Regions from separate parts of the Methylocaldum gracile genome, predicted to be linked through region 1. Evidence: riboswitches for the same ligand, from Rfam matches in the RefSeq annotation. Region 1 holds a riboswitch; each other region holds the start of a gene.

What was found. A riboswitch is a leader RNA that binds a small molecule or an ion and turns the genes downstream of it on or off. The one in region 1 is predicted to bind cyclic di-GMP.
Positions count from the first base shown of each region.
Region 2: linked by a shared signal. The riboswitch ahead of ACWJJK_RS02350 (hypothetical protein) and the one ahead of ACWJJK_RS17110 (reprolysin-like metallopeptidase) in region 1 are both predicted to bind cyclic di-GMP.
Region 3: linked by a shared signal. The riboswitch ahead of ACWJJK_RS09940 (hypothetical protein) and the one ahead of ACWJJK_RS17110 (reprolysin-like metallopeptidase) in region 1 are both predicted to bind cyclic di-GMP.

Region 1 is NZ_CM132196.1:3,843,775-3,853,477, reverse strand. It holds gene ACWJJK_RS17115 (cistern family PEP-CTERM protein) at 1-163, shown strand, start outside; gene ACWJJK_RS17110 (reprolysin-like metallopeptidase) at 311-2,158, opposite strand; cyclic di-GMP riboswitch class I at 2,245-2,332, opposite strand; gene ACWJJK_RS17105 (M12 family metallo-peptidase) at 3,560-5,209, opposite strand; gene ACWJJK_RS17100 (entericidin A/B family lipoprotein) at 6,181-6,294, shown strand; gene ACWJJK_RS17095 (peptide chain release factor 3) at 6,415-7,995, shown strand; gene soxZ (thiosulfate oxidation carrier complex protein SoxZ) at 8,010-8,321, opposite strand; gene ACWJJK_RS17085 (thiosulfate oxidation carrier protein SoxY) at 8,396-8,842, shown strand; gene ACWJJK_RS17080 (S-methyl-5'-thioinosine phosphorylase) at 8,855-9,592, opposite strand; gene ACWJJK_RS17075 (hypoxanthine-guanine phosphoribosyltransferase) at 9,607-9,703, opposite strand, start outside.
Region 2 is NZ_CM132196.1:530,589-540,291, reverse strand. It holds gene ilvB (acetolactate synthase large subunit) at 1-698, opposite strand, end outside; gene ACWJJK_RS02360 (tetratricopeptide repeat protein) at 1,165-2,877, shown strand; gene ACWJJK_RS02355 (class I SAM-dependent methyltransferase) at 2,926-3,681, shown strand; cyclic di-GMP riboswitch class I at 4,388-4,466, shown strand; gene ACWJJK_RS02350 (hypothetical protein) at 4,549-5,385, shown strand; gene ACWJJK_RS02345 (VPLPA-CTERM sorting domain-containing protein) at 5,506-6,309, shown strand; gene ACWJJK_RS02340 (hypothetical protein) at 6,306-7,979, shown strand; gene ACWJJK_RS02335 (hypothetical protein) at 8,147-8,737, shown strand; gene ACWJJK_RS02330 (SDR family oxidoreductase) at 9,296-9,703, opposite strand, start outside.
Region 3 is NZ_CM132196.1:2,242,697-2,252,399, reverse strand. It holds gene gmd (GDP-mannose 4,6-dehydratase) at 1-397, opposite strand, end outside; gene ACWJJK_RS09950 (hypothetical protein) at 1,609-3,768, opposite strand; gene ACWJJK_RS09945 (hypothetical protein) at 4,132-5,028, opposite strand; cyclic di-GMP riboswitch class I at 5,143-5,231, opposite strand; gene ACWJJK_RS09940 (hypothetical protein) at 5,518-6,426, opposite strand; cyclic di-GMP riboswitch class I at 6,539-6,624, opposite strand; gene ACWJJK_RS09935 (hypothetical protein) at 6,886-7,014, opposite strand; gene ACWJJK_RS09930 (VPLPA-CTERM sorting domain-containing protein) at 7,011-7,871, opposite strand; gene ACWJJK_RS09925 (FAD:protein FMN transferase) at 8,507-9,460, opposite strand.

The sequences.
Region 1 (9,703 bases):
AAATGGACAAGGTTCTGACAAAGTGCTCGGTGACATATCGGTTCCAACTACGCCTCCTCCTCCACCGCCCGATATAACCGTTCCAGAGCCGAGCATCTTATCACTCTTGGGAGCCGGTCTGCTTGGTCTAGGCTTTAGGAATTGGAGAAGAAAAAAGGCATAGCTCTGAAAAGATCACAAAGACTTCTGATCAGGCAAACTAAAAAGCCGTCCCATTGGGACGGCTTTTTCTTTGAGGTTTGCTGAAGAATATCCGTTTTTTTGGCAGAAACCTTTTCTGTCAACCCCTAGGCAATCCTGCAATTCCTTTTCATTTGTAAATCTGAATCGACGTTTGATTGGTGTTACCCGCCGCATCGGTGCCAGTCAGCGTGATCGTGTGCGTGCCCTTCGCGATGCTGCGGGTGTTCCAGTTATAGGAGATCGAGCCGCCGCTGGTTGAAGCTCGCACGGCGCCGTCGATGGCCAGCTTCAGCCCCTGCAATTTGACGTTATCGCTGCCAGTGCCGGTAATTTTTGTCGAGTTACCGACCTTCACGCCATTGGAGGGGCTGGTGATTTTAACCGTGGGCGGAGTTGTGTCGACGCTGTTAGCCGAGGTGGTCGCCGAGGCGGTATTGGAGAAGGCGGAGTTGCCGACGCTGTTGTAGGCGTAGACACGGTAAGAATAAGTGGTGCTGGCGCTGAGGCCAGTATTGGTGAAACTCGTGACGTTGCTGCCGAGCGAAGCGACTTCGCTCCAATTGACGCCATCCAGCGAGCGCTGCACCTTGAATCCGGTTTCGTCGCTAGACTTATCCGTCCACGTCAAGGCGATACTGCTGGATGATTGAGTAGTCGCCGCCAAACTTGTGGGGGCAGTCGGAACCGTGGGCGTCGTGGTGGTCGTGGTCGAGGACCGGAAACTGGCGACGGTGGCGCTGGTGCCATTCATGGAACGGGCGGTGTCCTGGTAGTTCGCCACCCCGGTCGGCTGGCCATTGTAATAAACGTTAGGATTAGAAAAGTGCGAGATTCGTGGCGAACTGCAACTGTAGGACATGACATCGTGGAACACGCCGCAGATCCGGTAACCATAAGAGTAGGGGTACACGCCGGCGTAGGCGGAATTGTCCGGGTCGTGCATGTTGCCCTGATTGTGGCCCAATTCATGCGCCAGGGTATCGTTGCCGAGGCAGTTGTATTTGGAATCGTCATGCACGACGGCGAACGCATACGGAGCGAACCAGGAACCCAGGCTATTCATCACGTAGGCGATGCCGCAGTAGTTGCTTTCAGCGGTTATAAGCGCCACCTGATCGGCGCCGTACTGGTTGCGTAAGGAGTGTACCTCATCCATTTTGCCATCGCTGGTGCCGGTGACATCCGACAAGCTGGTCGACATGTTGCCCGTCTCGGTATAGCTGACTTCGGCCATTTTTACCAAGTTCAACTGCATGTCCACCTGACTGTTCAGGTAGGCCTGATTGGCCTTGGTAACGGCGTTAATAATCTTGGCTTCTATGCCCGAGACGCCGCCAGCATTCACGCGGGCCTGAGGCGTGTAGACCACCAGCAGATCGATGACTTGGCCGGTGCTGGCGGCTGCGGTGGACGGGCTAGTCGAGGATGTCGTTGTACCGGCCAATTCACCGGCGGCATTAATATCCGGCGCGAGGGGTTCCGAATGCGGAGCGGTCTTGTTGGGATCGATCTGGCGGACGGCATGCGTTTTATTGCCGGCGTAGGCGATCTCGAACATTCTGCCGTCGTCCATCACGACGGTTCCGAACATCGCCTGCCCCCGAACGGCGAGGATCACCTCGCTGCTGCCTTCTTGCCCTTCGATATGACCGACCCAGGACAAACGGCCGTCGATGTCTTCGATACGATCGCGGATGGCGGTAACCGTGGTGTCGTTGAGCAGTTCGAGGGTGAGCGTATCGGCCTTCACCGCGTTGAAGTCGATGGCTACGCCCCGGCTGCGGCCCTTGATGGCTTTGATCTGCGCCTTGGCCTGCGTGGGCAGGGTCAGATTCGTGTCGCTGAATAAGCGCTGCGGCGGCGCCGCATGGACGACACCCACAGTAGACGTTAAGGCTGCAAATACGCCAGCCAGTCCGAGGATATTTTTGCGGCGCGCAGCGGTGAACTTAGAATGCTGAGTCTTGTTGCTCACGTTGTGGTCCCCTAAGAGTCGAGTTGACGGCGATGGTCTCTGGGAACCCGCGGGGATGAGACAAACCAAAGCAACCTTTGGCTTGAGCTGGCAATCCCGCTGTCATAGGAGCCTGGCTCCCGTAGACCGGTAACTTTGCGCCACCACCTTTCGATGGTTTTGCCTTTTTCAGATCAAGCGGCATTAGGTCAGCGGCTCGATTTTTCTGTAGAAATAAGATTGGTCTAAATCTAGGGAATTTGTGTGATTGAGTCGGCAAAAAAGTGTTGTAGATTGTTTCATGTAGGCATTGATTGTTGTTTTTTATCAGTGGCCGTAATCGTTCGCCGGGTGGCTCCTCACCTTCGGATAAACGATGCATTGCTGCCCGTACCCCCCCTTGGGCACAGGTTAAGCGAATCGCAGCTTCTTTTGAGTTTGTAGCGTTGCTATGACACCGGAGTGGCTGACACGTCAAACGTTATCCGGTGCCATGGCGGTTTAGCACGCCGTATGCCAATCCGATGTTCGTTGATGATCGGCCTGGCGAATCCTTGAATCTCTTGTATGCAGAGCAGGACTTGAGTCAGAAAATGACCGGTTCCATGGAGTGGCCGGGCAAAACATGTCTCCATTCGGCAACAGCCATGTGGCATGTGTCACTGTCCATTTCCAGGAAAAACGAGAAAAACGCGTTATCCAGCGGCGATTTGTCCGATTATTCCGGCTGGCGACACTAGGAAGATCGTCTTGGAATGGCTAAGAGCGGAGCGGTTTGCAGTCCTGACTCGATTCACCCGAACTGTCATACGGGCACCCTTTGATGGATACGTATGATAGTTCGGGCTTAGAGCGTTTTTATCTCGCTCGTCCGACAAAACAGGCTTGGCCGAAGTCGTTGGCGCCTTCGGCTAGGGTGAATGGATTCAAGCATTCGTAGGTCGGCAATCCCTTCCCAATCGCAAACGGTCGCTTTAGCCGCGACCCTTCCGACGAAGACGCTCGGCCGGGACATGGTGTCGGGAAGGGGGGCTTCGGCGCTCCAATCGCAAACGGTCATCCCAGGAGCGCTGGGATGACCCTTCCAATCGCAAACGGCCTGGCCGGGAGCGCCGGCCACGCCCTTCCCGAAGACGCCGTTTGCGATTGGAAGGGTCGCGACTAAAGCGACCGTTTGCGATTGGAAGGGATTCCCGACCTACTCGCGAGTGCCCGTACAGTAGGTATGAAAATGCCCTAAGTACATTCCGTAAATATTTGCGGAATCTCGACAGATTGGCGGGGTTGTCCTGCAGGTTGCCTATGCCGCAAGACTTCCCTGAATGTACTTAGATAACGAATTTTTGCCTCAGTGGCAGATTCCAGCCGGTGCTACTCGATCAAGATCAGATAAAGCGTAAGGCTACGATATTCGACATTCGATCAAATGCGGCGACCAAAGCGATATCGCCGACGCTCATTATCGGCGTCGTTGTCGGTCCTTCCCGTAACGCCATTGACAACCGACGCTGTTGCCGTTGTCACGACTTCACTGGGGCTGGACTCGGCTATGCCGTTATAGGCCGATACGCGATACGAGTACTCGCTGTTCGGGTTGAGTCCTGTGTCTGAGAAACTGGTGATGTCGGAGCCGAGTAACGCTACCTCTTCCCAGTTGACTCCATCGCGGGAGCGCTCCACTTTGAATCCCTCCTCGTTATCCGAGTTATCCATCCAGCGAAGATTGATTCCATCGTCGGATTGAGAGAAAGCTGCCAGCCTGCTTGGAGTCGCCGGAGCGGAAGCGGCCACTTTACTGGCACGCCACGCGGCAACCGTGGCTCGGGCTTTCTCCATCGACCAGGCGGTCGCCGCGGCCTTTGAGGGATTTATGTTCGGATCGATTCCTGTGGGTTTGCCGTTGTAGTAAACGCTAGGATTGGCGAAATTCGAAATGCGCGTTGCCCCGGTGCAGGCGTAAGACATAACCGTCCGGAAACCGCCGCTTTGGCACAGACGATGCCCATAAGAGTAGGAATAAATGCCGGCATAGCTGGAGTTGGCGCGGTCATGCGCGTTGCCCTGGTTATGGCCCAGTTCGTGCGCCAGAGTTTGCGCGGCGAGACAGTACGCTCTTGAGTCGTCATGCACGACAGCGAACGCATAAGGTGCAAAGGAGCTACTCAGCCGCGTCATTTGATAGGCGATACCGCAGTAATTTGCGTCGGCGGAAACCAGGGTCACTTGATCAGCACCGTATTGATTGCGCCAGGAATGTACGACGTCCATCTTGCCGTCCGTTGTGCCGCGAAGATCATTAAGCGTGCGGGCCATATCGCCGCTTTCCGTGTAGTTGACCTCAGCCATGCGCACCAGGTTGAGCTTCATATGAACTTTGCTGTTGATATAGGCTTGATTGGCGGCCTCGACGGCTTTCACGATCTTGGCTTGAATGCCCGAGGTGCCGCCGGCATTGGCGCGTGCCTTCGGCGTATAGACGACCATCAGGTCCACGATCGTATCGGTGATCGTGGCTGCGGCTATCGGCGGCTCATTGGCGGCCGTCTCGGCTTCCGAACTGGCCGGCGCGTTGGCTAGATCTGGGTCCATTTCAACATCGGGAATCGGGTGCTTGTGAGGCAGAATCTTTCTCGGGTCCACCTGCCGGACGGTATGAGTATCATCATCGTTGGCAAGGATCTCGTAGATTTCACCATTCCCCCGCTTGATGGTTCCGGACATGGCTTTTCCGATCACAGCCAGAATGACTTCGCTGTCGGGTTCGCCCTGCAGATGACCAACCCAGGCGGAATGCCCCTGAACATTGTCGACGATACGGTCTTTCTCGGCGACCAGAAGCGTGTCATTGAAAATATTCAGATTTATGGCATCTGCTTTGAGTCTGTCGAAATTAGGCCGGACCGAACGATGTCTGCCTTTTTTGGCTTGAGGAGGCAGATAGGTGTCCGGTATGGCGTTCCAAACGTCCTGAAATAAGTCTTCAGGCAATTTTCGTTCGGCGACGGCCGTATGGCTTACCCCCGAGAAGGCCAGAGACAGGTATAACGGACTCAAGACCAAGTGCTTCTTCATTTTTTTTAGCTCCTCTTAGTAATGGAAAGGAGATGCGAGCGGTTTCTCGAAATCTCCTCCTCTAATTCTCAGGAAGTCAGTCCCGGTGTCCCTTTTCAGGGCGTCACGAATCAGGCCGCGTCGGGAAGCCTGCTGCTACAGAGCGGTCTTTTGTGGAATGAAATCGACCGGAATCCTGAGGCAGGGAGTTATTCCGCTAGGTTTTGCCGTTTAAGGTTCGATTGACAATCCCGCCTGCGCGGGATGACTGCCGTCGAACCTTGGCTTCGCGTTGCTACCTTTCGCTGCTCTCAGGTCGAACCGCTTTTGGCGGAATGATCGGCGGGGGCATCGAGGTTTCGGTTGAAATCAGTGGCGAATAGAAGATTCGATTCTTTTTCTTCATGACTACACGGCTTACGGTAGTGGTTATGGTCACGTAGCCTGACGATCGCCAGAGCCCCCAATAGCGCACGGCATTGGCTTGTTATCCGTGGTGCCTCGATTGTGTTTATCGTCCCTAACGATTTTCTTGTGTAACCCTTGTTCGGCACGCTTCGGCTTCAGGCATTATTTGGGCCATATTCATAAGCATTTAATAAGTAAACAAATGCGAGACATTGGCCGATATTTTCGGGCTTCGTATGTCGCTCTTAAGAAACGGGCAAAATCGTTCAACCGCTTCCAAGAAGTCAGTAAAGAATGGTCTGTGGAGGTTCACCGAGGGAGGTCTATGAGGCTAGTCGCTATTGCGCGACACTGTTGTAAGAAAGCGAAAATATCGCTGTGCCAAACTAGAAATTTCTAGAGTCGCGCTACTGCGTCGAACATGGCATGGAATCGCGCTTGATTACGGTGAAAAATCTGGGATTCGAAAGTACCGTATCGAGCTAAGTGACAAGGTATTGAAATGGGCCGCAACTAGCCCCTATAGTGATTGGATCAATTTTTTGCGGGGGATACTTGTGAGGAAATTCGCTTTTCGCGTCCTGATGTGGCTGATGATCGCAATGCTCGTCGGGTGCAATACCGTATCGGGCTTCGGCAAGGACGTCCAAAAGCTCGGCAGGAAAATGGAAGAGGCTGCCGACCGGCGTAACCGATAGCTCGTCCAAACTCCCAAAACTGGCCGGCCCGACAAGAACATAATCCCTTTCAAAGTCGTGTTCTGCTGCCGTTAGTCGTGGCGAGCGCGGTATAATTTGCATTTTTCGCTGCAATTTTCGATGTCTGAATTTCTTTCGGAATTAAGCCGCCGCCGCACTTTCGCCATCATCTCTCACCCGGACGCCGGTAAAACCACATTGACCGAAAAGCTCCTCCTGTTCGGAGGCGCGATCCAGTTGGCCGGTTCGGTCAAAGGACGCAAGGCGGCTCGTCACGCCACCTCGGATTGGATGGAGATGGAAAAGCAGAGAGGAATCTCGGTTACGACCTCGGTCATGCAGTTCGAGCACAAGGATAAGATTTTCAATCTGTTGGATACTCCCGGACACGAGGATTTTTCCGAGGATACTTATAGGACGCTCACGGCGGTGGACTCCGCCCTGATGGTGATCGATAGCGCCAAGGGTGTCGAGGAAAGGACCATTAAGCTCATGGAGGTCTGCCGGTTGCGGGATACTCCGATCCTCACCTTCATTAACAAGCTCGACCGCGAAGGGCGGGAGCCCATCGAATTGTTGGACGAGATCGAACGCATTTTAAAGATTCAATGCGCGCCCATGACTTGGCCCATCGGCATGGGCAAGCGCTTTAAAGGCGTGTATCAGTTGTATGACGACGCAATTCAGTTGTTCAGCCCGTCTCACGGTGATCGCATCGTCGAAGGGGAGGTCATCCAGGGATTGGATAACCCTCGGTTGGAAGAGATACTCGGAGATCAGGCAGACGAGTTGCGGATGGAGATCGAGCTGGTGCGCGGCGCCAGTCACGAGTTTGACATCCAGTCCTACTTGGCCGGAAAGCAAACTCCGGTATTTTTCGGCTCGGCGATCAATAATTTCGGCGTTCTGGAGCTATTGAACGCGTTTGCAGACTATGCGCCACCGCCTCAAGCGCGGCAAGCCCGCGAGCGCGTCGTGGGGCCCGAGGAAGAAAAGTTCACCGGCTTCGTCTTCAAGATTCAGGCGAATATGGACCCGGCGCACCGCGACCGCATCGCTTTTATGCGAATCTGCTCGGGCAAGTACGTGAAGGGCATGCGAATGCACCACGTCCGCATCGGCAAAACGGTCCAGATCGCCAATGCCATCACGTTCCAGGCCGATACCCGAACCAATGTCGAAGAGGCGTATCCGGGCGACATCATCGGCTTGCATAACCATGGCACGATCCAGGTGGGCGATACGTTCAGCCAGGGGGAGACGCTCAAATACGAAGGGGTGCCTTATTTCGCGCCGGAGTTGTTCCGCCGGGTGGTGCTGAAAGATCCGCTCCGCGCGAAGGCCCTGCAAAAGGGCTTGCAGCAATTGACCGAGGAGGGCGCGACCCAGCTCTTTCGGCCGCTTAAGAATAACGATCTTATTCTGGGCGCCGTGGGTGTCCTACAGTTCGATGTGACGGCCTTCCGGTTGAAATCGGAGTACAACGTCGAATGCGTTTACGACAACGTACCGGTCACCACGGCACGCTGGGTCGGGTGTGATGATCCGAAGAAGCTGGAGGAATTCAAGCGCAAGGTTTTCGACAATCTGGCCGAAGACGGCAGCGGTTATTTGGTTTATTTGGCCAGCAGCCGAGTCAATCTGCAGCTTACCCAGGAGCGCTGGCCGGATATTCGCTTCAGCGCAACCCGTGAACTGTAAGGTGCTGCGTAACCTTAACCGATGGTGCTTTCGGCGCTGTCGGTGTTTCCCAAATTGTCCGCCCAGGTGACACGAATCTTGTCGCCCGTTTTTCCGCCACGGAATCTCACTGAGATGTAGGGATCTCTGGATACGGCTGTGCTTAGCTCACAGCTTGCGACCAAGCGTTGATTGTGCTCTATTCTGACTTCTCGAATGAAGTGAGCCGGAATGGTTCTTTCCGTCAGCTCATCCCAGCGGCGTCCGGTTTCCATCGGATGGGTGATAAGCATGCGGACGGTGGTTAGGTCTTCTTCCTGCTTGGTGCGTATCTTGATGCTGGACATTTTAGTGACTCAGGTCGAACGGGGCCAAAGTTAAGGTAATCATTAGATCGCTTGGATTCAAGCAGGGATACGAAATGACGCAATCCAGACGCAACTTCGTTCGAATGCTAGTAGCGGCATTAGCATTACCTTGGGAAGTCGTTTTTGGGGCGGCGAAATCCAGAGCACCTCAACGGATGGAGAACGGTTTCAGCCGACTGCTTTCGGATATGTTGGCGGGAGCGTCGTGGGCTGAAACCGACCGAATTGCCTTCGAAGTGCCGGAACTGGCCGAGAACGGCGCGATCGTGCCGATTTCAGTCGATAGCCGGCTGCCGAACACCTCGCGCATGCTCATTTTCGTAGAGAAAAATCCCACGCCGCTGGCGGCTCAGATTCGCTTCGAGCCCGGAACCGACGGATTTGCTTCCTTGCGCGTAAAGATGAACGAAACAAGCGCCATATTGGTCATCGCCGAGTCCGAGGGGAAATTTTTCGGAACGCAAAAGACGGTAAGGGTCATGGTTGGCGGCTGCGGTTAATCTGCCGATGTCTTATGCCTGAACGAAATGCCTCAGGATGGATGTTAAATCGGCCATTCCCGCCACTAAGTTTGCTTCGATTTCCATCATTGTAATTTCGGCTGCCGTTTTTCCCGCCGCCCAATTGGCAATCACGGCGCAGCAGGCGTAATCGATGCCGAGTTCGCGTGCCAGGGCGGCCTCCGGCATACCGGTCATTCCGACGAGATCGCAGCCGTCGCGTTCCATGCGGTTGATTTCCGCCGCGGTTTCCAGCCGCGGCCCCTGGGTACAGCCGTATACGCCGTCATCGATGATACTGACGCCCGCCACTTGAGCTGCGGTCAATATCTTTTCCCGCAACCATGGACTGTAGGGGTGAGTGAAATCGACGTGGGTTACCAGTTCGAGATCAGTCTCGAAAAGCGTGTGTGGCCGTCCGTACGTGTAATCGATGATTTGGTTTGGAACGGCGATTTTTCCCGGCACCATATCGGCGCGGATTCCTCCTACCGCGGCTATCGCCAGAATGCTGGCCGCACCGGCTTCTTTCAGCGCCCAGATGTTTGCGCGGTAATTGATCTTGTGTGGCGGAATGATGTGCGGGTTGCCATGGCGCGCCAGAAACACCAGTTCTTGCTGATGAAAATGGCCAAAAACCAGTTCTGAAGAAGGATCTCCATACGGCGTGGCGATTCGCTCACGCCGGACAATCGTGAGATCAGGGAGCCGTGTGAGACCGGTTCCCCCGATGATGGCCATTAAAGTCATGACAGCTCCCTTTATCAATAAACGTGCTTGCAGGCGAAGATGCCCGGCCAATTGCGAAGATAGCTTTTATAATCCATGCCGAATCCGAACAAATAGCGATCTTCGGCTTCC
Region 2 (9,703 bases), 1.9 Mb from region 1:
GTCGGCAGCGACGATTTTTCGGCCAGGGCCGACGCCGTTTCCGACGCCCCCGCGTGCATGATGCCCCCGCCGAGGTACAGAATCGGCCGCTCCGCCGCCTCGATCAGATCCGCCGCCCGCTGGACGAGCGCGATATCGACCGGCGGAGCCGGGTCCGGCGCGCCGGGTTCGGGCCATGCGTTCACGTCGATCGACTCCGTCTGCACGTCTTTGGGAATATCGATCAACACCGGCCCCGGACGTCCCGAAGCCGCGATGCGGAAGGCGTTCGGCATCACCTCGAGCAGTTCCGCCGCCGAGTCCACCAGAAAATTGTGCTTGGTGATCGGAATCGTCAGGCCGTAGGTGTCGACCTCCTGAAAGGCGTCGGTGCCGATCATCCCGCGCGGCACCTGGCCGGTGATCGCCACCAGCGGGATCGAGTCGAGCTTGGCATCGGCGATAGCGGTCAGCAGATTGGTCGCTCCGGGTCCGGACGAGGCCATGCACACCGCGGGAACGCCGGTGACCCTCGCCATGCCTTGGGCAATGAAGCCCGCGCCCTGTTCGTGCCGGGCGAGGACGTGGCGGATTTGCGCGGATTTCGACAAGGCATCGTAGATCGGCAGATTCGCGCCGCCCGGAATGCCGGCAACGACGCGCACGCCCTGCCGCTCGAGGAGGCGAACGGTGAGTTGGGCGCCGGATAGTATCGTCATGGGGTTCTCCTTGGTAGAGCCGGAGTCCGGCGGAGGCCCCAAAAAAGAAACCCCCGTCGGCTTGCGCCGGCGGGGGTTGTTGAATCAGGTCGTTTACTTACTCATCTCCAACCCACGACGGCGCGCGCATCACCACTTGCACGACGACGACCACCACGAGGGCGACGATGCGACGAATGGCGAAGTGACGGAGATTCATGGATCGGATCGGGTACGAGTAAATATTCAGAGCGTGTCGAAAGGTTATTCTGGCTCAGCGAGGCCTTTTCGCGCAAGCCGTTGTTACAATTTCACTGCCACAATGTGACCGCTTCGGTATAACGGCAAACAAAAGTGAGCGGAAATCACCAAACCGGAACCCGAGAGTTTGGTTTTTACGCCTAAGCAATGAACGGTCGTTTTTACGATAATCGCGTTTCCCGTTCGACGGAACGCATTCAAGCCTAAGCTTAACGAGGAGGGGATCATGAAATTTTCCGATACCATCGGCATCGGCCTGCTGGCCTCGCTGCTGATCGGCACGCAACCGGCACTTGCCGCCGAAACGACGGGCCATGTTCACACCGAAGCGGGGCATTATCCCAAGGACACGGCTGCCGCCCAGGCTGTCTACGTCGATAGCGAACCGCCCCTGTGGGACAACCTCGGCACGCTGAGCTACAAGATCACCACGAGCAACACCCGCGCCCAGCAATATTTCGATCAGGGTTTGAGATTGGCCTATGCCTTCAACCATCTGGAGGCGCAACGGGCCTTCCGCATGGCGCAGAAACTCGATCCCCAGTGCGCCATGTGTTTCTGGGGCGAAGCCTTGGTGTTGGGACCGAATATCAATGCGCCGATGGAGCCTTCCGCGGTCGGCCCGGCCTGGGCCGCGATCGAGCGGGCGAAAGCCCTTGCCAAGCACGCGAGCCCCAAGGAGCAAGCCTTGATCGAGGCGCTCGCGAAACGCTACGACAAGAATCCGAAGACCGACCGGAAGCGCCTGGACCAAGCCTACGCCACGGCGATGGGCAAACTCGCCCAGCGTTTCCCCGAGGATGACGAGATCGCCGTGTTGTACGCGGAAAGCCTGATGGATCTCGCGCCCTGGGACTACTGGGCTGACCAAGGCCGCAAACCCAAGGGGCGCACGGCGGAAATCGTAGAGGTCCTGGAGCGGGTGCTGGCGAACAACCCCGACCATCCCGGCGCGATTCATTATTACATCCATATGATGGAGGCTTCCGACCGGCCCGAACGGGCGGAACCTTATGCGAAACGCCTCGCCGGTCTGATGCCGGGCGCGGGACATCTGGTCCACATGCCGGGACACCTTTACTACCGGCTGGGCCGCTATCGGGACGCTCTCGAAGCCAATCGCGCCGCCATCGAAGTCGACGAGGCATATTTGAAGGAGACCGGCGCAAAGGGCATCTACGCGCAAGGCTATTATCCGCACAACGTTCATTTCCTGATGGTTTCGGCGCAGATGGCGGGCGACGGCAAAACCGCTCTCGCGGCGGCGGAGAAACTCGCCGGCGTGCTGTCCGACGAGACGGTCCGTGCGGTGCCGTGGGTACAACCGGTCAAGGCCGCGCCATACTTCGCCCACGCCCAGTTCAGTCCGCCCGAAACGGTCCTGAAAATGGCCGATCCGGGCTCGGAGTTCCCGTACGTACAAGCCATGTGGCGCTATACCCGTGGCGTTGCGGCGGCGGCCAAGGGAGCGCCGCAGGACGCACGACTCGAACTCGACGCCTTGACCGGGATCGCCAAAACGGCGGATTTTTCCGGATTGACGGAAGCCGGCGTCCCGGCGGCGGACATCGTTCGGATTGCCCAGGACGTGCTTTCGGCGCGCATCGCCCAGGCCGAAGGCGATCTCGGAAACGCCGTCGCCGCCTTCGAGAGGGCGGCGGCGCTTCAGGAAAAGCTGACCTACATGGAACCGCCCTACTGGTACTACCCGGTACGCCGTTCGGTAGGCGCGCTGCGGTTTCTCCAGGGCGATCTGGCGGGGGCGGAGCGGGAGCTCGATATTTCGCTCCGAGAAGCGCCGAATGACGCCTGGGCGCTCTGGGCACTGACCGAGGTGTATCGAAAGCAGGGCAAGGACAGCGCCGCAGCGGATGCGGAACGGCGATTGACCAAAACCCGTGCCGATAATGGCGAACCCATCGGGATGGACCGGCTTTGACCGCCCCATGGGCTGGCGGAATTCCAGTCGAAAAAATGCTTCGAAACGATGATGCCGTTCTATGAGGAAGATCTCGCCTATGTTCATCACGTCGGCTTCCCCGATCTGGTGGATGGCGCCGGCGATGAGTTGCTGGCGCTGTTCCGCGCCGCGGGTCTCGATTCCGGCCTGATCATCGATCTGGGTTGCGGAAGCGGAACCTGGGCAAAGAAACTGCTGGAGCACGGATATTCGGTTTTGGGCGTCGATGTTTCCGCGCCGATGATCGAACTGGCCCGACGTACAGCGCCCGAAGCAGAGTTTCTGACCGCATCGCTGTACGATGTGGACTTCCGCCCTTGCGCCGCGGTCACGGCCCTGGGCGAAGCCCTGAACTATTGTGCCGACGGAGCGCCGTCGGAAGCGCGCCTTGACCGCTTGTTCCGGAACATCGCTTCCTGTCTGCCGAAAGGCGGCGTTTTCGCATTCGACATCCTTGTCCGCTCGGACGGCGAACCCATGCACTATCGCTCCTGGCGCAAAGGGCCGGATTGGGCGGTGTTGGTGGAAGTATCCGAACAGCCGCAAGAAAACCTGTTGATTCGGGACATTACCGTGTTCAGGAAAGGCGGCCACGGCTACCGCCGTTCCGAGGAGCGGCACCGGATCGGCGTTTTGGACGGCGCCCAAATCGAACGTCTTCTCGCCGGCGCCGGTTTCGAGGTGACCGTCTCACCCCATTACGGCCGCCATCCTCTGGCTCAACGACGCTTGGCATACATCGCCTACAAGAGATCGGATGAAGGACTGCGTCCTGAAGGATAGGCACGAGAACCGAAGAAACCAAGGTATCTTCAAGCACGCAGCGACCGTTTGTGCGGCCGGCAAATGATGCTGATTTGGCGGCCCAGACGAAGTCCAATAATCCATGGTCCGCTGAACGTAGTCCATGGATTACAAATATCGGGAAATATTCCCGCAAAAGCATGAATCACGCAGTTTGTCCCGAATATCCCTGGTGTATTTGTCGATTGCCATCGAATAATTACGTTGTATGCCTTAAGCCTTGCGGGATTTCACAGGACAGACGATTAATGTCAAATAAGACAACAGATTATGATGATGTCATGCGCATTGAATTGCGGCATTTAACCTGCTCCCCACATAATGCGGTATGTCGCGCATTGATATCCGCCATGGGCACCCGGATACCTACGCATTAACGATACATTTGTTAATGCACTGATACTCGCTGCCTCTTTCCCGTGACATGCCTGTAAATTGGCATGTGTTCCCAGGTAAATTACGCTTTGCTTCCACCGTTCCCCGGTATTTTCAAATTACAGCTTGTTAGTCTCGGAATACCCCTGCTCACTGGCACGGTATCTGCTTTAGCAGCTTGACTTGCCCGATAAGAACGCCAGTTTTCGAGCCTTATTGTCATTGTCATTTCGGCGGTTCTTATCAGCGACGACTGGCGGTTGGGCGCATGCCTGTCCGTTGGCCCAGGATGATATCGGTCTCAGGGACGAGACGCCTTCGCCACCTCCGCCGCGAGGCGGACTCGGAAAGCCGCGGGTCTTGGTATTCAAGACGGCCGGGCCGCCTCTCCTGTGAGAGTTATTCAAGGGCTATGGATTTCTCGAGCCTGCCGCACAACCTCTCGATGTTTCAAATCACAGGAAAAAATCCATGCAAAAATTTGGGGTCAAGAAAATGCAGATCCGACAGACCATTCTCGCAGCGGCTGCCCTGATCATGGCCAATTCGGCCGATGCCGGTGTGTTGCACGGGGGAACTTTTAGCGTTACCTATGACAACCCGAACAACCTGTTGGAAGGACTAACCATCGGTCCTGGCGGGCTAACCGAATATTATGTCGCGAACTTCTTTCCCAAGGCGGTGGCCGATACTTACTCGACCATTGCGGATATCATAACGGTGCCCACCAACACCTACCCCGCGCCGTCAACGCTCGAATACGTCGTCAATCCCGCCGATCTGACCGGCACCGGAATTCCAACGGGCGCCGGCGGCCGCGCCAACAAGCCCACCACGTTGACCTGGGACGCCAGTCAGGATGCTTTGGTCGACTCGTCCGCCTTTATCGCCAACGGCCAGATCGGGTTGAACGGTGTCGTGATGACCCGTGGCAGTTTCACGGGTACATTGACGTCCGGAGATTACACCTTCGAATACAACGCGAGTCGAAATGACGGCGTCAACAGCGGCTGGACCTTGTGGAACAACACGAGCTTCAGAACGTCCACTTACGATGCCCGCAACATCAGCGTTACCACCAATGGCGATGAATTGCTCATGACCGGGGAACTCTGGTGGTCACCCAATATGACCGCTTTCCTGTTCGGCGGCGACGGCTCGAACTCCGCCGGTAAAGCCGCTACCTTCACTCTGGTTTCGCCTGCCGTGGTTCCGGTGCCGGCAGCGGTCTGGCTGTTCGGCAGCGGCTTGTTAAGCCTGCTGGCCGGCGCCCGCCGAAAGTCGGTCCAGGCGGCTTTATCCGCTTGATCGCCGAATAGAGGCCGTCGACCCGGGCTGCCGAGCCGCCCGGGGAGCCGTCTATCGCGTTTATCCGGCCAATCGGCCGGATAAACGCTCCCACCTTCGACCTGTTACGGACTTATCCTCATGACTACACGCCACCGACTCTCGCGATTCGGCAAAACTCTTGCACCCTGTTTGACATTTCTAGCCGCATGGTTGGCATTCCTTCCGGCAACGGCGACCGCCGCCACCGTTTCCGGCGGCGCATTGATCATGAACCTGGACCGGGATGCGCTGGCCGCCGCCGTCTCCTTGGACGCGACCGATGCGCCTTCCATATATCTGGAGGAATTTTTCGATGCACAAGCCGCGGCGGTGCGCAACAACGCGCAAATTTTGGAAGATCATATAGTGCCGGGCGTCGGCGAAATCCCGGCCACGGGTCTCGAATTCGCCGTCAACGGCGCTACCGTCGACGTCCCGGTCGGCCGGAGAACCAAGCCGACCACGTTGACGTTCGATCCGGGCGATTTCGCGGGCAGCGTCACCGGCGCGATCGGTCTTGGCGGCGTCAGCCGTTTCCGGATCGATACCGGATCGCCGAGCAACCGCATCGTCTCCGGAGACTACACCCTGGAATTCGACGCGGCCAACATCGATGCCGAGACCGGACGCTCCGGCTGGACGCTCTATAACCATTATTCTTTCCGGTCGGAATCCTTCAACTTGTTCAACGTGGCGATGGGGCTCGACCCGAATTCGTTCACCCTGTCGGGCGAACTCGGGGTCGGGCCGGGATGGGAGCATTTTGGCGGCACCGTGGGCGCGATCGTCGGCGATTTCAGTTTTCAAACCACCGTGGTACCGGTTCCGGCCGCGGTGTGGCTGTTCGTATCGGGTCTCGCCGGATTCGGCCTGTTCGGCAGATCCCGGAGTTACCGCGCATGATACGGTCCGGTTTACGCAATCCACATCCGGGACGGCATGCCGCGGTGTGGTCCGGATGGATACTGGCGTTCGCATGCGCCGACGCCGCAGCGACGCATTCCGCTTTTGGTCCTTACATCAGCATCCAGGTCAACGTCGACGCGGCCGGTCAAAACATTACCGGCGATGCGGCCAACGAGCCCACCATGGCGATCAATCCGCTGGACCCCGGCAACATCGTCATCGCCTGGCGTCAGTTCGACTCCGTGCAGTCCTCCTTTCGCCAAGGCGGCTGGGCGCATAGCCAGGATGGCGGTTCCAGCTGGACCTTTCCGGGATCGTTGACGCCTGGACAAGGCCGAAGCAATCCGGTCATCGATGTGGATGCTCAGGGGAACTTTTACTTTCAGAGTCTGCGTTTCGACGAGCAAGGCATCTATATCGAAGACATTCAAGTCATCAAGTCGACCGACGGCGGGCGCAGTTGGCAAGAACCGGTATTCGCCCACGGACGAGGCGGCGACAAAGGCCAGCTCGCGGTAGACCGTAGCGGCGGAATCGGCGATGGCCATGTCTACGTCAACTGGCGCGAAACCGGCGATGACTACTGTTTCACCCGTTCCATCGACGGCGGAGCGAGCTTCGAACTGCCGGTGGGGATTCCCGGTAACCCGAGTTTCGGCACCATGGCGGTGGGGCCGGAAGGCGAGTTGTATATCGCCGGACGGCTCGAACCCAGTGAATGGGACGAAGAGACCCAGAATCGAAACCACTACCAGCACATTTTCTCGAAGTCCTTGGACGCGCGAGATCCGGATTCGATACCCACCTTTACGACGCAGATCCTGGATATCGGCGGTCCCGCTCCTTTATTCAATTTTCGAAACAATCCGAATCGGTACGGTCCCATAGGCGACGTTCAAGTCGACGTCGACCGATCCAACGGGCCGTTGCGCGGCAAGGTCTATGTGTTGGCGACGGTGGATCCGCCCGGCGAAGACAATCTGGACATCAAATTCGTCCGAAGCAGCGACGGCGGCGAGACCTGGTCGGCGCCGATCAGGGTCAACGACGACGAACCCAATAAAGATTCGTGGCAATGGTTCGGCATGATGGGGGTAGCTCCGAACTCGCGCATCGACGCCGTTTGGTACGACACGCGCGATAGCGGCAGCTATAACGTTTCGCGGTTGTATTACGCGTATTCATGGGACGGCGGCGCAACGTGGAGCAAAAACGTTCCGGTCAGCCAGCCTTTCGATACCACGATCGGCTATCCGCACGCTTCCCAAAAGATAGGGGACTATTCGACCCTGGTTTCCAGGAGGGACGGCGCAAGCGTTGCCTATACCGCAACCTTCAACGGCGAGCAGGACGTGTACTATCTGAACGTGTTTCCGGACTGCAACGAAAACGGCGTGTCGGACGTTCTGGATATCGAACAAGGCCGGGCCGGTGACGCCGATGCCGATCATATTCCCGATTCGTGCGAAACGACCCCGCTGGCCGGCGATCTGGACGGCGACGGGGATATCGATCGCCTGGATATCGACCTGATCCTCGCCGTGCGGAATCAATCCGCGTCCGGTCCGGACGATCCCCGCGATATCGACAAGAACGGTACGATCGACGCGCTCGATGCCCGCAAGCTGACCTTGTCGTGTACCCGTCCTCGGTGCGCAGCCGAGTGAGGCATGGATACCTCGCCCTATCCATCGACGGAAACTCGGAAAACCCGGTTTCTGCCCATGGTTCGCGTCGTCGACGAGCGATCGTTCGTCCTGAACTTGGCCAAGAACCGGATCGGAGTTTCCCGAAATCTTTCCCTCAAGGAACTCGTTAACAGGAAACTATCAAGATGCTCGACCGTTACTGTAAGCCTTTAATAGCTGCGCTGTTGCTGTCCGCATCGGGACTCGCCGAGTCCGCGATCACACTGGGGGTCATGCCGGTGGGCCGAACCGGGTGGTCGGTCGCGGTCGGCATCACGATATCCGGACTAGGCGCCGGCGAAGCGCCCTCGCTAGGCAGCTACGATCTGGATCTCAATTTCGATAGCAGCCATTTGGAATATGTCGGTACCAGTTTCGGCGATCCGGTGCTAGGGGACGAACTGGATGTTCTCGATTTCGGGGCAAACGTCACTTCGGTCGGGTCAAGCGGTAGCGGGGTGCTGAACCTGTTCGAACTGTCCTTTGATTCGCCGGAGGACTTGAATACCCTGCAGGCCGACAGTTTTACCCTGGCGGTAGTTAATTTTAATTTCCGGCAAGCCGGCAGCAGCCCATTGAGACTGGCCGTCAACGCACTCGGCGACGCGGACGGAAATGCGTTGACGGCCAACGTGTCGTCCGCGACCGTCGCTCCGGTCCCGCTGCCCTCCGCGTTATGGCTGATGGCCATCGGTTTGGCCGCGGTTTTTCGCGGCCGGGCGCATACAACGAATTGATCGGCTCTCAGCACCGAAGATAGGTGTTTATTAACCCGGCCTATAAATATAGGTCGGGTTAATCCGGGGCAGGGATGCCCCGGCGCGGCGACAAGCCGCGTGAGCCCAGGCCGGGCGTGTACCGGCCTGGGCGGCGGCCCGAAATACCAGGAGGGTATTTACGGGCCTGATCAATAAAGGACCGCACGGTTTGTTTCCGAGCCAGCCGGGCAACCCTGAATCTGCGCGCCCGCCGGTAGCCGAATCGGCACCGGGCGTCACAGATGGACCTGGAGAACAGGCTGGACAAGAACTACCGGGAACCCGGCTCCGGAGCGGATGCGCGGGGCATGAATCCCGTAGCCGGCGTGCGCCTGGAGTTATGAACGGCCGGCCTGACGGCGAGAACGCCGGAACTCCCCGCCCAAAGGCGGATAGGAAAATCCGGCGTCGTCGTGACCGCTCCCGCGGAGATGCGTCGGCAGCCTGCAAGCTCGTTTCGCCGGGATATTATCGGCGAAGCTCCGCCATACCGAGTTCGCTCGGCTCACGCCGGAGAAACGAATCGCAGGGCTATGGTCACCAGCCGAGCTGCAGCTCGGGCGGATGTCCGGCGTCCATCAGGGATGCGCCGCCGTCGGCGAAAAGTATTTGGCCTGTAATCCAGCCGGCGTCCTCCGAGCAGAGCAAAGCCACGGCATTGCCGATGTCGGCCGGCGTGCCGAGCCGGCCCATGGGGGTCCAGCCGCGGGTATGCCAGCGCCGGATGGCGTCCTGTGCCGGTTCGGGCAGGCTGTTCAGCACGCTGTCCTCGATCCAGCCGGGACTGACCGCATTCACCGTGATGCCTCGCTTGGCCAAAGCCACGGCAAAGTAGCGGACGAGCGACTCCAGCGCCGCCTTGGCCGAACCCATGGCAACCCAGGGTTGCAGGCTCCCGGTGCGGCCACCGGGCGAGTGGGTTATGGCGACGATTCGGCCGCCGTC
Region 3 (9,703 bases), 1.6 Mb from region 1:
TTGAAGCCTGGTAGAACCTCGTCTTCTTCTCCAGCCCCAGAATGCGAATCGCCTCCAATAGCCTCAGCGATCCGAGAGCGTCGGTGTCGGCGGTGTAGGCCGGAGTTTCGAACGATACCTGAACATGGCTTTGCGCGCCGAGGTTATAGATCTCGTCGGGCTGGACCTGTTGCACGACGCGGATCAGATTGGTCGCATCGGTCAGATCGCCGTAGTGGAGGATGAAACGGCGGTCCTCGACGTGCGGGTCCTGGTACAAATGATCGACCCGGTCGGTGTTGAAGAGGGACGCCCGGCGTTTGAGCCCGTGCACCTCGTAGCCTTTCTCCAGCAGAAATTCCGCCAGATAGGCCCCGTCCTGCCCCGTCGTCCCGGTGATCAGCGCTACTTTTTTCACTGTGAACTCTTCTTTAGGTTCTTAGAGCCTATCCCAGCAGGCCGTTCGCCCTGAGCCCTTCGACGGGCCTGTCCTGAGCTAAGTCGAAGGGCTCAGGACAGGCCCGTCGAAGGGTTACTTGAGCCTACTGGGATAGGCACTTATTCCAAATGGCCTTCAATACGGTTTCGATTTTTGTCAGGTCGGTTAGGCTGCGAGGCATTAACCCACTCTGCGATTAATGTTCTTTTCCTTCGACGCTTGAATGTCCGCGATAAAAACTTCTGCTAAGCGATCAGCCTTGTAACACATCAAATCGAACATTTTTGTTACATTCCTATTCCCGGAATCTCGAGTCCGAGATACGGCACTTCCTGACCATGTCTTAGCTCCCGTCGGATAAATAGCTCGGGAGAAACTTCGTTCTGCGAAGCGTGTCCCCGTGATTCGGGGCTGAATAACTCGAAAGCAAAGGATCTGCATACGTTGGCTCATCGGCTTATGGATTTACCTAGGGCATTTTCATACCGACTGTACGGGCACTCGCGAGTAGGTCGGGAATCCTTTCCAATCGCAAACGGCGTCTTCGTCGGCAAGGGATTGCCGACCTACGACCGTGCCCCCGTAGGTCGGGAATCCTTTCCAATCGCAAACGGTCGCTTTAGTCGCGACCCTTCCAATCGCAAACGTCGCTTTAGTCGCGACCTTCCAATCGCAAACGGGCCTTTAATCGGCCCCTTCCAATCGCAAACGGTCATCCGGGGAGCGCCCGAATGACCCTCCCAATCGCAAACGGCGTCTCCGGGAACACCAAGGCGACGATTTCCGACACAAAGCCCGTCGGCAAAGGGTTACCGACCTACGACTGTAGCACCCTGTAGGTCGGCAATCCTTTGCCGACGTATCGGCTCGGCGAAGGGCTTTGTCGGAAGGGCAGCTCTGGCGCTCCCAGAGATGCCGTTTGCGATTGGGAAGGGATTGCCGACCTACGCTCTCCCCTCCTGGAACGAATCCGTACACCGGGATGGAAAACGCTCTAAGTACATTCAGGGAAGTCTTGCGGCATAGGCAACCTGCAGGACAACCCCGCCAATCAAGCCAATCTGTCGAGATTCCGCAAATATTTGCGGAATGTACTTAGGGATAAGCAACCTACGCCCGAAAGGACGAGTCCCCAGGGTTAGCCCGGTCGCCCGGCAACCTCGACGGATCGTCCTTCGGCATCCTCTCGTCTACTTCTTTCTCGACCCCTCCCCCCTGGAGGGACCACGATCCGTCTCCGGAACCGGAAAAGCTTCTTGCGGTCCGGCTACCATCGAGTCGCGCGCTTTTTCCTTGAGCTGGACGGCTCTAGCCAGCAGCTCATTGCGTTGGCCCTTGGCGCGGCCGGAAGCGGCGTTCCTCTCAAGCTTCAGCGCCTGACGGAGATGCGTCAGGGCCTCAGGATATACGATCAAAGTACCCTCCGTCAGAACCTCGATGGCATCCTTCGTGTCGGCCGCCGCCAATCGGATGATGTCTGTCGCGCTCCGGTCGCTCAGGCTCTGCGCTTGCAGATCCATCCGATTGGAACTCCGTATGTTTTCGAGCGCGTTGATGGTTCGCAGGAACATCGCGACGGCGACGACCTGGGACGAGTCGAGCTTGACGTGCCGGTTCTTGCCGGACGACGTCAATGAGCCGGGCGAATTATTGAACGCATCGGTGTTGTAATAGGCCACCGCTTCCTCGATCGTGCTGACGCTATTGTTGTGGAAGAAAGGCGCCGTATCCGCAGCTTCGACCAATGACGGGGTGTTGAACCGCCCGTCTCCGTAGCAGGGCTGGTCGTAGTCGGGACCGCAGTCGATTCTTGCGTGGTGCTCCTCTTTGCCGAATCCCCCATCATAAGGAATGCTGGCATCGACCAGGCGCGCCGGTTGATCCCGCATGTTTTCCACGCCGCTGTCACGCGTCGGATTCTTCTTGGTGGTCGAACTGTTGGCACCGGCATTTTGGTGGCAGCCATTGCAATTGGCCGTCTGACCGAAGATCGGATTGCCGCTGCCGTCGACGGGATTTTCCTTGGTGTCGAACAGCTGCTTGCCGCGCTCCACCAACGGAGAGGTGAACGTCAGGTCAGCCAGCACGATGTCCTCGCTGCGCCCCAGGGACAGCATATAGGCGACCAGGGCGTCCAATTCCTCGTCGGTGGCCAGACGAAAATCGACACCCGGAACCCGATTGAGCGTTCGGGTCATATGCTGGGCGATGGCGCCTTGCGCGAACAGCCGCAGGGAGCCGTCTCCCGGCGCGCCGTCCCCCGACCAGCCAATGGCGTTGGCAAATTTCGCGTCTTCCTCGAACTCGCCGCCGTCCGCCAGAGTTTCCGTGCCAATCGACGCCGCCAGGGCCAAGGTATGAGGCACGCTGCGCATGACGCCGGGCCGGTCGAAGCCGTCCACATTGGCAAGGACCAGGCCGAGTTGACGCAGCAATTGCGGCTTTTCCAAGTCCTTGAGCGCAGGGTCGTATTCGGCCACGAACAGGGGATCGTCCTTCGGAAGCTTGACGATGTATTTCGGGTCGATGGTGTGATTGTTGTCCGGCCGATGGCAGGTGGCGCAGGTGCGTCCGTTGCCGCCGAAGGTTTCATTCAGAAAAATCTCCCGCCCTCGGGCAATCTCCGCGCCGAGAACCGCATCGAGATCGTTCCGCTTTTTGGCATCTGCATGAGCGAGCTTGGGCAGCATGAATTCGAACGGCTTCGCCGCGAAGCCGGTATCCTGTCGGGGAAGATTCGGCCAGCTACCCACACGGGTCACGGTCCAAGGCTTGTCGCCGTAATAAAGCCTCTGCATGAAACCCGGAGTACCGAACAGCACGCCCCCCTCTTCGGGATTTCGTTTCTCTCGGGTAACGGCAATCAGATCCAAAGTGAATCCGCTCATGGCCAAGCCGTCGAGACGGGTCTTCAAGATCCGTTTCCCTTCACTGTTCGGTTCGAGACGGCCGAGCCTCTGCATGGCGTTGGCCTTCTCCTGTCCACCCGCCTTGTGCCAGCCGGTTTTATTATCGACCAGCCAAACCTCGTAGCCTCCCGCATCGAGTCCGCTGACTTCGACCGTCACCCATCCCTCCAGCAGGTCGAGCCGCATGCGTCCCTGCGCCCGGCTGAATTCTCCGGATAAGGCTTTCGAATAACCGAGCGGGATGGTCAGAAAACGATCGCCGCCGTCAGCTTCATAAGCGGTTTTCCAGCGGCTGTACGCGTTCTTCAGGGTTTCGACATCGCCGTGGCCTGTGACCAGCTCCGACTTGGAAACTTCGGTATCGGTAAGCAGCAGGTAGGCGACCGTACCCCCAAGCATGAGCGCCAGCGCCGCCAAAAGTGGAAACGTATTTTTATTCACGGACTCGTACCAGGATCGGATTTATTGGAAGAACGTAGCTATACAGACGGCGATCCCACTCCTACGGACGACCAACGCGCGAACCGCTGAGCCTTGCTCGGCCGTTGCGAAACCTTGGTCGCGAGGAGGTGTCGGACACCGCCCGCATTGGACGACCCTGTCACTACGTTGAAATTATTGTTAAACGAATGGTTACGGCACCCGCCGAAACCGGTCATCAACCCCAAGGCCTCCGGCATCGCTTTGAGCACGCGTCTGCCGTGTTCGGATGAGCCGGGACATATCAATGCTCTATGGCCAGATCGATCGGATGAGCCCGGGAGATCGTTCCACCCGGGCACTCTTGCCTCTCTGGTTGCCAAGTTATGCCGGAGTCGGTTTCGAAGTCCGGCGGCCGATGGTAAATACGCCAACCAAGGCACTGCCGAACAGCCATACGGCAGCGGGAATCGGAACCGGCTGGACTGTCAATTGATAATTGCCGGCTACGCCGCCCAAGGCGCCTATGATGATCGTGTATTCGCCCCCATAAGTGGTGTCGAGGTCGAATACCTGCGACAAGGTCTCGCCGACCGAGGATGCCACGCCCCAACCGAGCAGGGTGAGATCGTCGGAGCCCAGCGGATTGTTTACCGGGGTCGGATCGGTAAAGAAGGTATCGTGCCTAGAAGCGCCGGCACCGGTATCCCAGCCGCCGTAAAGCGCGTAGCCGAGTTTGAGGTTGGCGCCGCCGTCGGCAAGGTCGTCCGCCAGAGTGATTTTGAATTGCGATATTCCGGCATCCACGCAGCCCTGGGCGCTGCCGCCGCAGGACCAATGGATCAGGCCGAAGTCCGCTCCGTGGCCCCAACCCTGTCCGCCGTTGTCGGGATCGGACCAGGAAAGGCCGCCGACCCGCAGCATTCGATCCGTGGGAAGGTCGGGATCGTTATTGTTGTTATAGTTGGCAATCTGCCGCTGCAGGCTGCTGCCGTTGGTGGATGTGGGCGTGCCGGTCTCGATGGTGCGGCCGGCCGCCGCCGCGCTGTGCATGCCCGCATACCACATGACGGGCAAACTCCCGGTATAGCCGACACCGCCGTTGGTCCAAACGCCGCTCGCGTCGGTGCCCGGCATTCCGTCGGCGCCGTTGATGCTGCCGCCGGTGCCGTCGCCGTAACCGGCGATGTTGAACGTGGCGTGCGCGTGAGCCTCGGGCGCAGCGACCAATGTTCCCCCGAGCATTCCCGCGAGGGCCAGTATTGTTGCCGTGGTTTTCATACTATGATTCGTCCTCGTCACTGTTAGTGGTCGTCCAAAAGCTCGTTAACAGTGATGTCCGCGGCGCTTCACCGTACCCAATGGAGCTGCGCCGCGGTCCTCCCCATCACACTAGGAGGCGGCTCGGCCGTCTCGAATACTCCATAGCATCGAGACCCGAAGCTTTCCGGCCCCGCCTCGCGGCGGGTGTGGCGATTCGGACAGACCTAACGGCGGTCCATCCCGACAAAGATCCCTCGGGCGATCCCTGCCAGCCGATTCCTTGCGAATCCGTGTGTATCGCGTCTTTTTACGAGCCCCCTAAGCGGCGGACCCGGCCTTTGCTGAAACAATAAATATGCCACTAAATAATCATTGCTAATCAAACAGATAAATCGCATGCAAACGCCACCGACGTGGCAAATCACGCAGTCTCATGGGTGATTCCACACAAAAGTTCCCCGCTTAGAGCGCGGAAAGGAAGGCGTGTACATACGTCGAGGTCTTGTTTCAGGCGGGAACGGCCATGACGTTCTTGCGGCGCTGTCCCAGCGTGACCAAACTCGCGAGGGCGCTGCCGAACAGCCAAACCGCCGCGGGGACCGGAACCGGTGCGGTGCTGATATTCAAGCTGTACTCCGCGATGTTCTGACTCCAGTTCCCCACGCCGGCGCCGCCCAGGTAGATGGAATAAACCTGACCGGCCAGGGCCAGAAAGGTCAAACCGTCTACACCGTCGACGGTGCCATCGTGAGTCAAGTAGCTCAGTCCTACGGTGCCGAACGGGTTATCGGCTTCGTAAGGTTTCGCGGGTGTGCATCCGGGGCAGTTCCAGGAGCCGTGATGAGAGTAACTGCCAGTACCGGAGTCCATGCCGGTGAAGACGGTGATGCCAAAGTTCTGAATGTCGTAGCCGGTTCCCGTAACCACCACGGGATTCAGTGTTACCCACATAGTTTCTTCGGCCTTGATCAAGCCAATATCGGTCTGATGTCTCCAGCCGGTCGGCCCGTTGGCTGTCGGAACTCCGCTGCCATTGACGCCTGCGTCCTGCCAGGCCCCGGCGCCGGTATCGATTTCCGCGGCGAAGCCGTAACGCGTTACTGCATCTGCTTTCGAGATTTCGAGCGTGTTGCCCGCCGAGTGAAGCTCGGCCGCCCAGTTCAGATGAGACGTACCGGCATAGCCGAAAGGCAGCGTGGTGGCACTGGCGGTTCCGACCCAACCCGGCGATACCGTCGGATAGGTCGGATTGCCTATACCCCCATAGTTCCAGCCGTCGGTGGCGGACAGCTCAGTGGTGGTGAAGGTGTTGTACATCGTATGCGCCTGGGCGCCGGAAACGGCGCCTACGGACAAGACGGTACCGGCGAGGGCCATGGCCACCGCTTTGGTCAGTTTGTTTTTGTTTTTGGACATAGGAAATTACCTCGTGCTGTTCTATGGAGTTGGTCTTTGTTTTCACATAGGCAGCGATGTCCGCAGCGCTCCCGTCAAAAGCGGAAGGCGCTCCGATCTCCCCATCACCGAGGGAGGCGGCCCGGCCGTCTTGGGATCAAATTCACAAGACCCGTGGCTTTCCGAACCCGCCTCGCGGCGGGAGTGGCAGGTGCAAAAGGGACTCCGCCCTGCTACGGTCTACGCTCCCCTTCCCCGGCAATGGTTTTCGGGTTTTCCGTAGCACAAAGCGCGTTCGAACCGGAATTCGGTCGAACCGGCCGATACCCCAAGAGCAATAAGCGCGCCTGAGGTAAACCGTTGATATAGCGCTATTTCTATGACGAACCTAACGGAAGCTGCGGGATATCCCATGTTTGTAGTGCGGGTATTCCAGCATGTGGCGACCCAAATCATCCGGAGGGTCAGCCAGCTCTTTCACTACACCGTTTCAAAGCGGCGATCGGCTGAGGCCGAGGCGATGAAACGGCCGGATATCGCCGACACCGGCGCATGCCACATGGTGCGCCCAGCCTCGAAGGCAAGCTCGACCGCCTTGTCCCGCATCATGCGGCGACGGCCTTGTGTCTGTGCCGCCCGACGAATCCCATCCCGGCCAAAGCACTGCCGAACAGCCAAATGGCGGCCGGTATCGGAACCGGAGAAGACGTGATGTTCAAGACGTAAAGATCCTTGTTTTGATTCCAATTGGCTCCGCCGCTACCGCCCAGATAAATGGAATAAATCTGACCGGCCTCCGCCAGGAAGGTCAGACCGTTGACCCCGTCGACGGTTGAATCGTGGGTCAAATAAGTTACGCCGGTGGTGCCGAACGGATCGCTCGCGGTGAAATCTAAGCCTTGAATCGGGCTATTCCATGCCTGATGGTTCTCATAGCCGGTACCGGTGTCCATACCGGTAAATACCGTAATCCCGAAGTTGGCAATTTCCGAATTGACGGCGGAGAGATTCAGCGTGACATAAGCATCGCTGTGCGACATCAACAACCCGATATCGGTGGTGTGCGACCAGCCCTGAGGGGTTGCTCCCGCGTCGAGCCAGGCGCCCCTGGCAGTATCGATATCCGCTGCAACGCCATATCTCGCTTGCGCATCTGCCCTGGAAATTTCCAGCGAATCACCCGCGTTATGGAGTTCGGCCGCCCAGTTCAACGCCGAAGAACCGGTGTAACCGAACGGCAGCGTCGTCGGGCTAGCGGTTCCGACCCAACCCGGCGATACCGTCGGATAGGTCGGATTGTTTATACCGCCATAGACCCAGCCGTCGGTTCCCCCATCGGTAGCGGGCGTTCCGGCGTTGTAGGTGTTGTACATCGTGTGTGCCGATGCCTCGGCAACAACCCCTAAAGAAAGGGCCGAGCCGGCAACCGCCATTGCGATCGCCCTGGCCAATCTGGTTTGTTTCATATGAATCCCTGCAAGTTGGAAGTTGAGATACCACGCCGTTAACCCGCATTGCTCATACCCCTTCGCTTCAGCCGTTCGCGCCGCAAAACGGTGTAATTCCAAATCCCTTCCAATCCGGAATTGATTTTCGAAGGGTGGCCGTAACCTACCCTACGCAACGTTCATTCGCATGCCGAATGGAGTAAGAAGTGCAAGCTAAGCGCAACCGATACTTAACAAGTGTCGTGCCAGTGTCCAAATCGAGGCACTACGGTGCTTCCAAGGCTTTACAAATAGGCCGGAATCCGGGAAATGAGGTATATGCCCCAGCATTCAGCGGCATATCGCGCATGAGGAGGAAGTCGGGCGAGGGGGGAGCCGATTGCAATGATGCGGCCTCGTTACGTCGGGAATCCTTTCCCGACGTAACGGGTTGACAGCCAAGCGAAGTCGGCAAAGGATTGCCGACCCACGAATAATTCCATTCGGCATGCGAATGAACATTCATCGTAGGATGGGTAGAGCGAAGCGAAACCCATCGATGGTGGGATAGCCCCTCGGCTCAGCGTAACCCACCGACCCTTCGACTTGGCTCAGGACAGGTCCGAGGCCGCTCGGTGGGTTACGGCCTTGCGGCCTCACCCACCCTACGAAAATCAATTCCGGATTGAACGCGATTTGGAATAAGCTGCCGATTCCGCCAGAGAGCCGCCCACGTTGCCCTCGACGTCGATCCAGAGATGCGGCAAGCCCATGGCGTCCAGCCAGGCCGGACCGTTTTCCTCCTTGAGCATGGCGATGGTCGAAGCGCTGCCGGCGACCACGCAGAAGTCCCCCACCACGCTGACGGCGGCGAGATGGCGTACCGGCCAGCCGCTTTTGGGATTCAGCACATGACCGTATCGGATACCGTCCACGACGATGCAGCGTTCGTAGTCCCCGCTGCTCGCGACCGCGCCTTCGCGCAACGCCAGGGTCTTGATCATCGAGCCTTTTTGGCGCGGGTGAGAAATTCCGACTCGCCACGGACTACCATCCGCCCGCGAGCCGATCAACTTGATGTCGCCGCCCAGATTGATCACGCCGTGTCGAACGCCCGCGTCCCGGCACAGCGCCGCGGCCCTGTCGACGGCATACTCCTTGACGATGCCACCGAAATCGAGCTCCATGCCGGCTACCGGAAATTCGAGCACCGGCGGTTCCCACCTCAGCTTGTGCCAGCCGACCTGCTCGAGCAGACCGCGCACTTGCGCGTCGTCCGGCAGTTTGCCTTGTTCGAAGCGCCAGGCACGCCGCAAAATGCCGGAGGTGATGTCGAAAAGCCCGTCGCTCTGTTCGTAACAGGTCGCCGCATAATTCAGCAAACCCGCCGTTTCGTCATCCACCGCAACCTGGCCACCCTCGGCGGCGACCCTGTTGATGGCGGACAGCAGGCTGTCGTTGCGATAGCGCGAATAGCGCGCCTCCAGGCGGCGCACATCGGCAATGGCCAGCTCCGAAATCCGTCTTGCCTCTGCACGAGTCTCGGCAAAAAGCTGGATTTCGCATGGCGTACCCATTGCCTTGAAGGCAAAGCGAAAATATTTCAGGTCGTTCGAATTCAAGGCCATTCCGGAAGGGTTGCTAAGTAATGCGCTTCCTTCGTCAGCACATCCTATACGCTACTACTGCTGGTTCCCAAGCTCTTGCTTGGGAACCATAAAACCGGAGTTTGGGAACCAGTGTGCCGAGCCCACATAGTTGCTATACACAGAGTAGTAGGTCGGGAATCCTTTCCCGACGCCCCAGCTTGGCACAGGGGTTTGTCGGCAACGGATTGCCGACCTACGAACTATCGCGGGCTAAAATCCGCT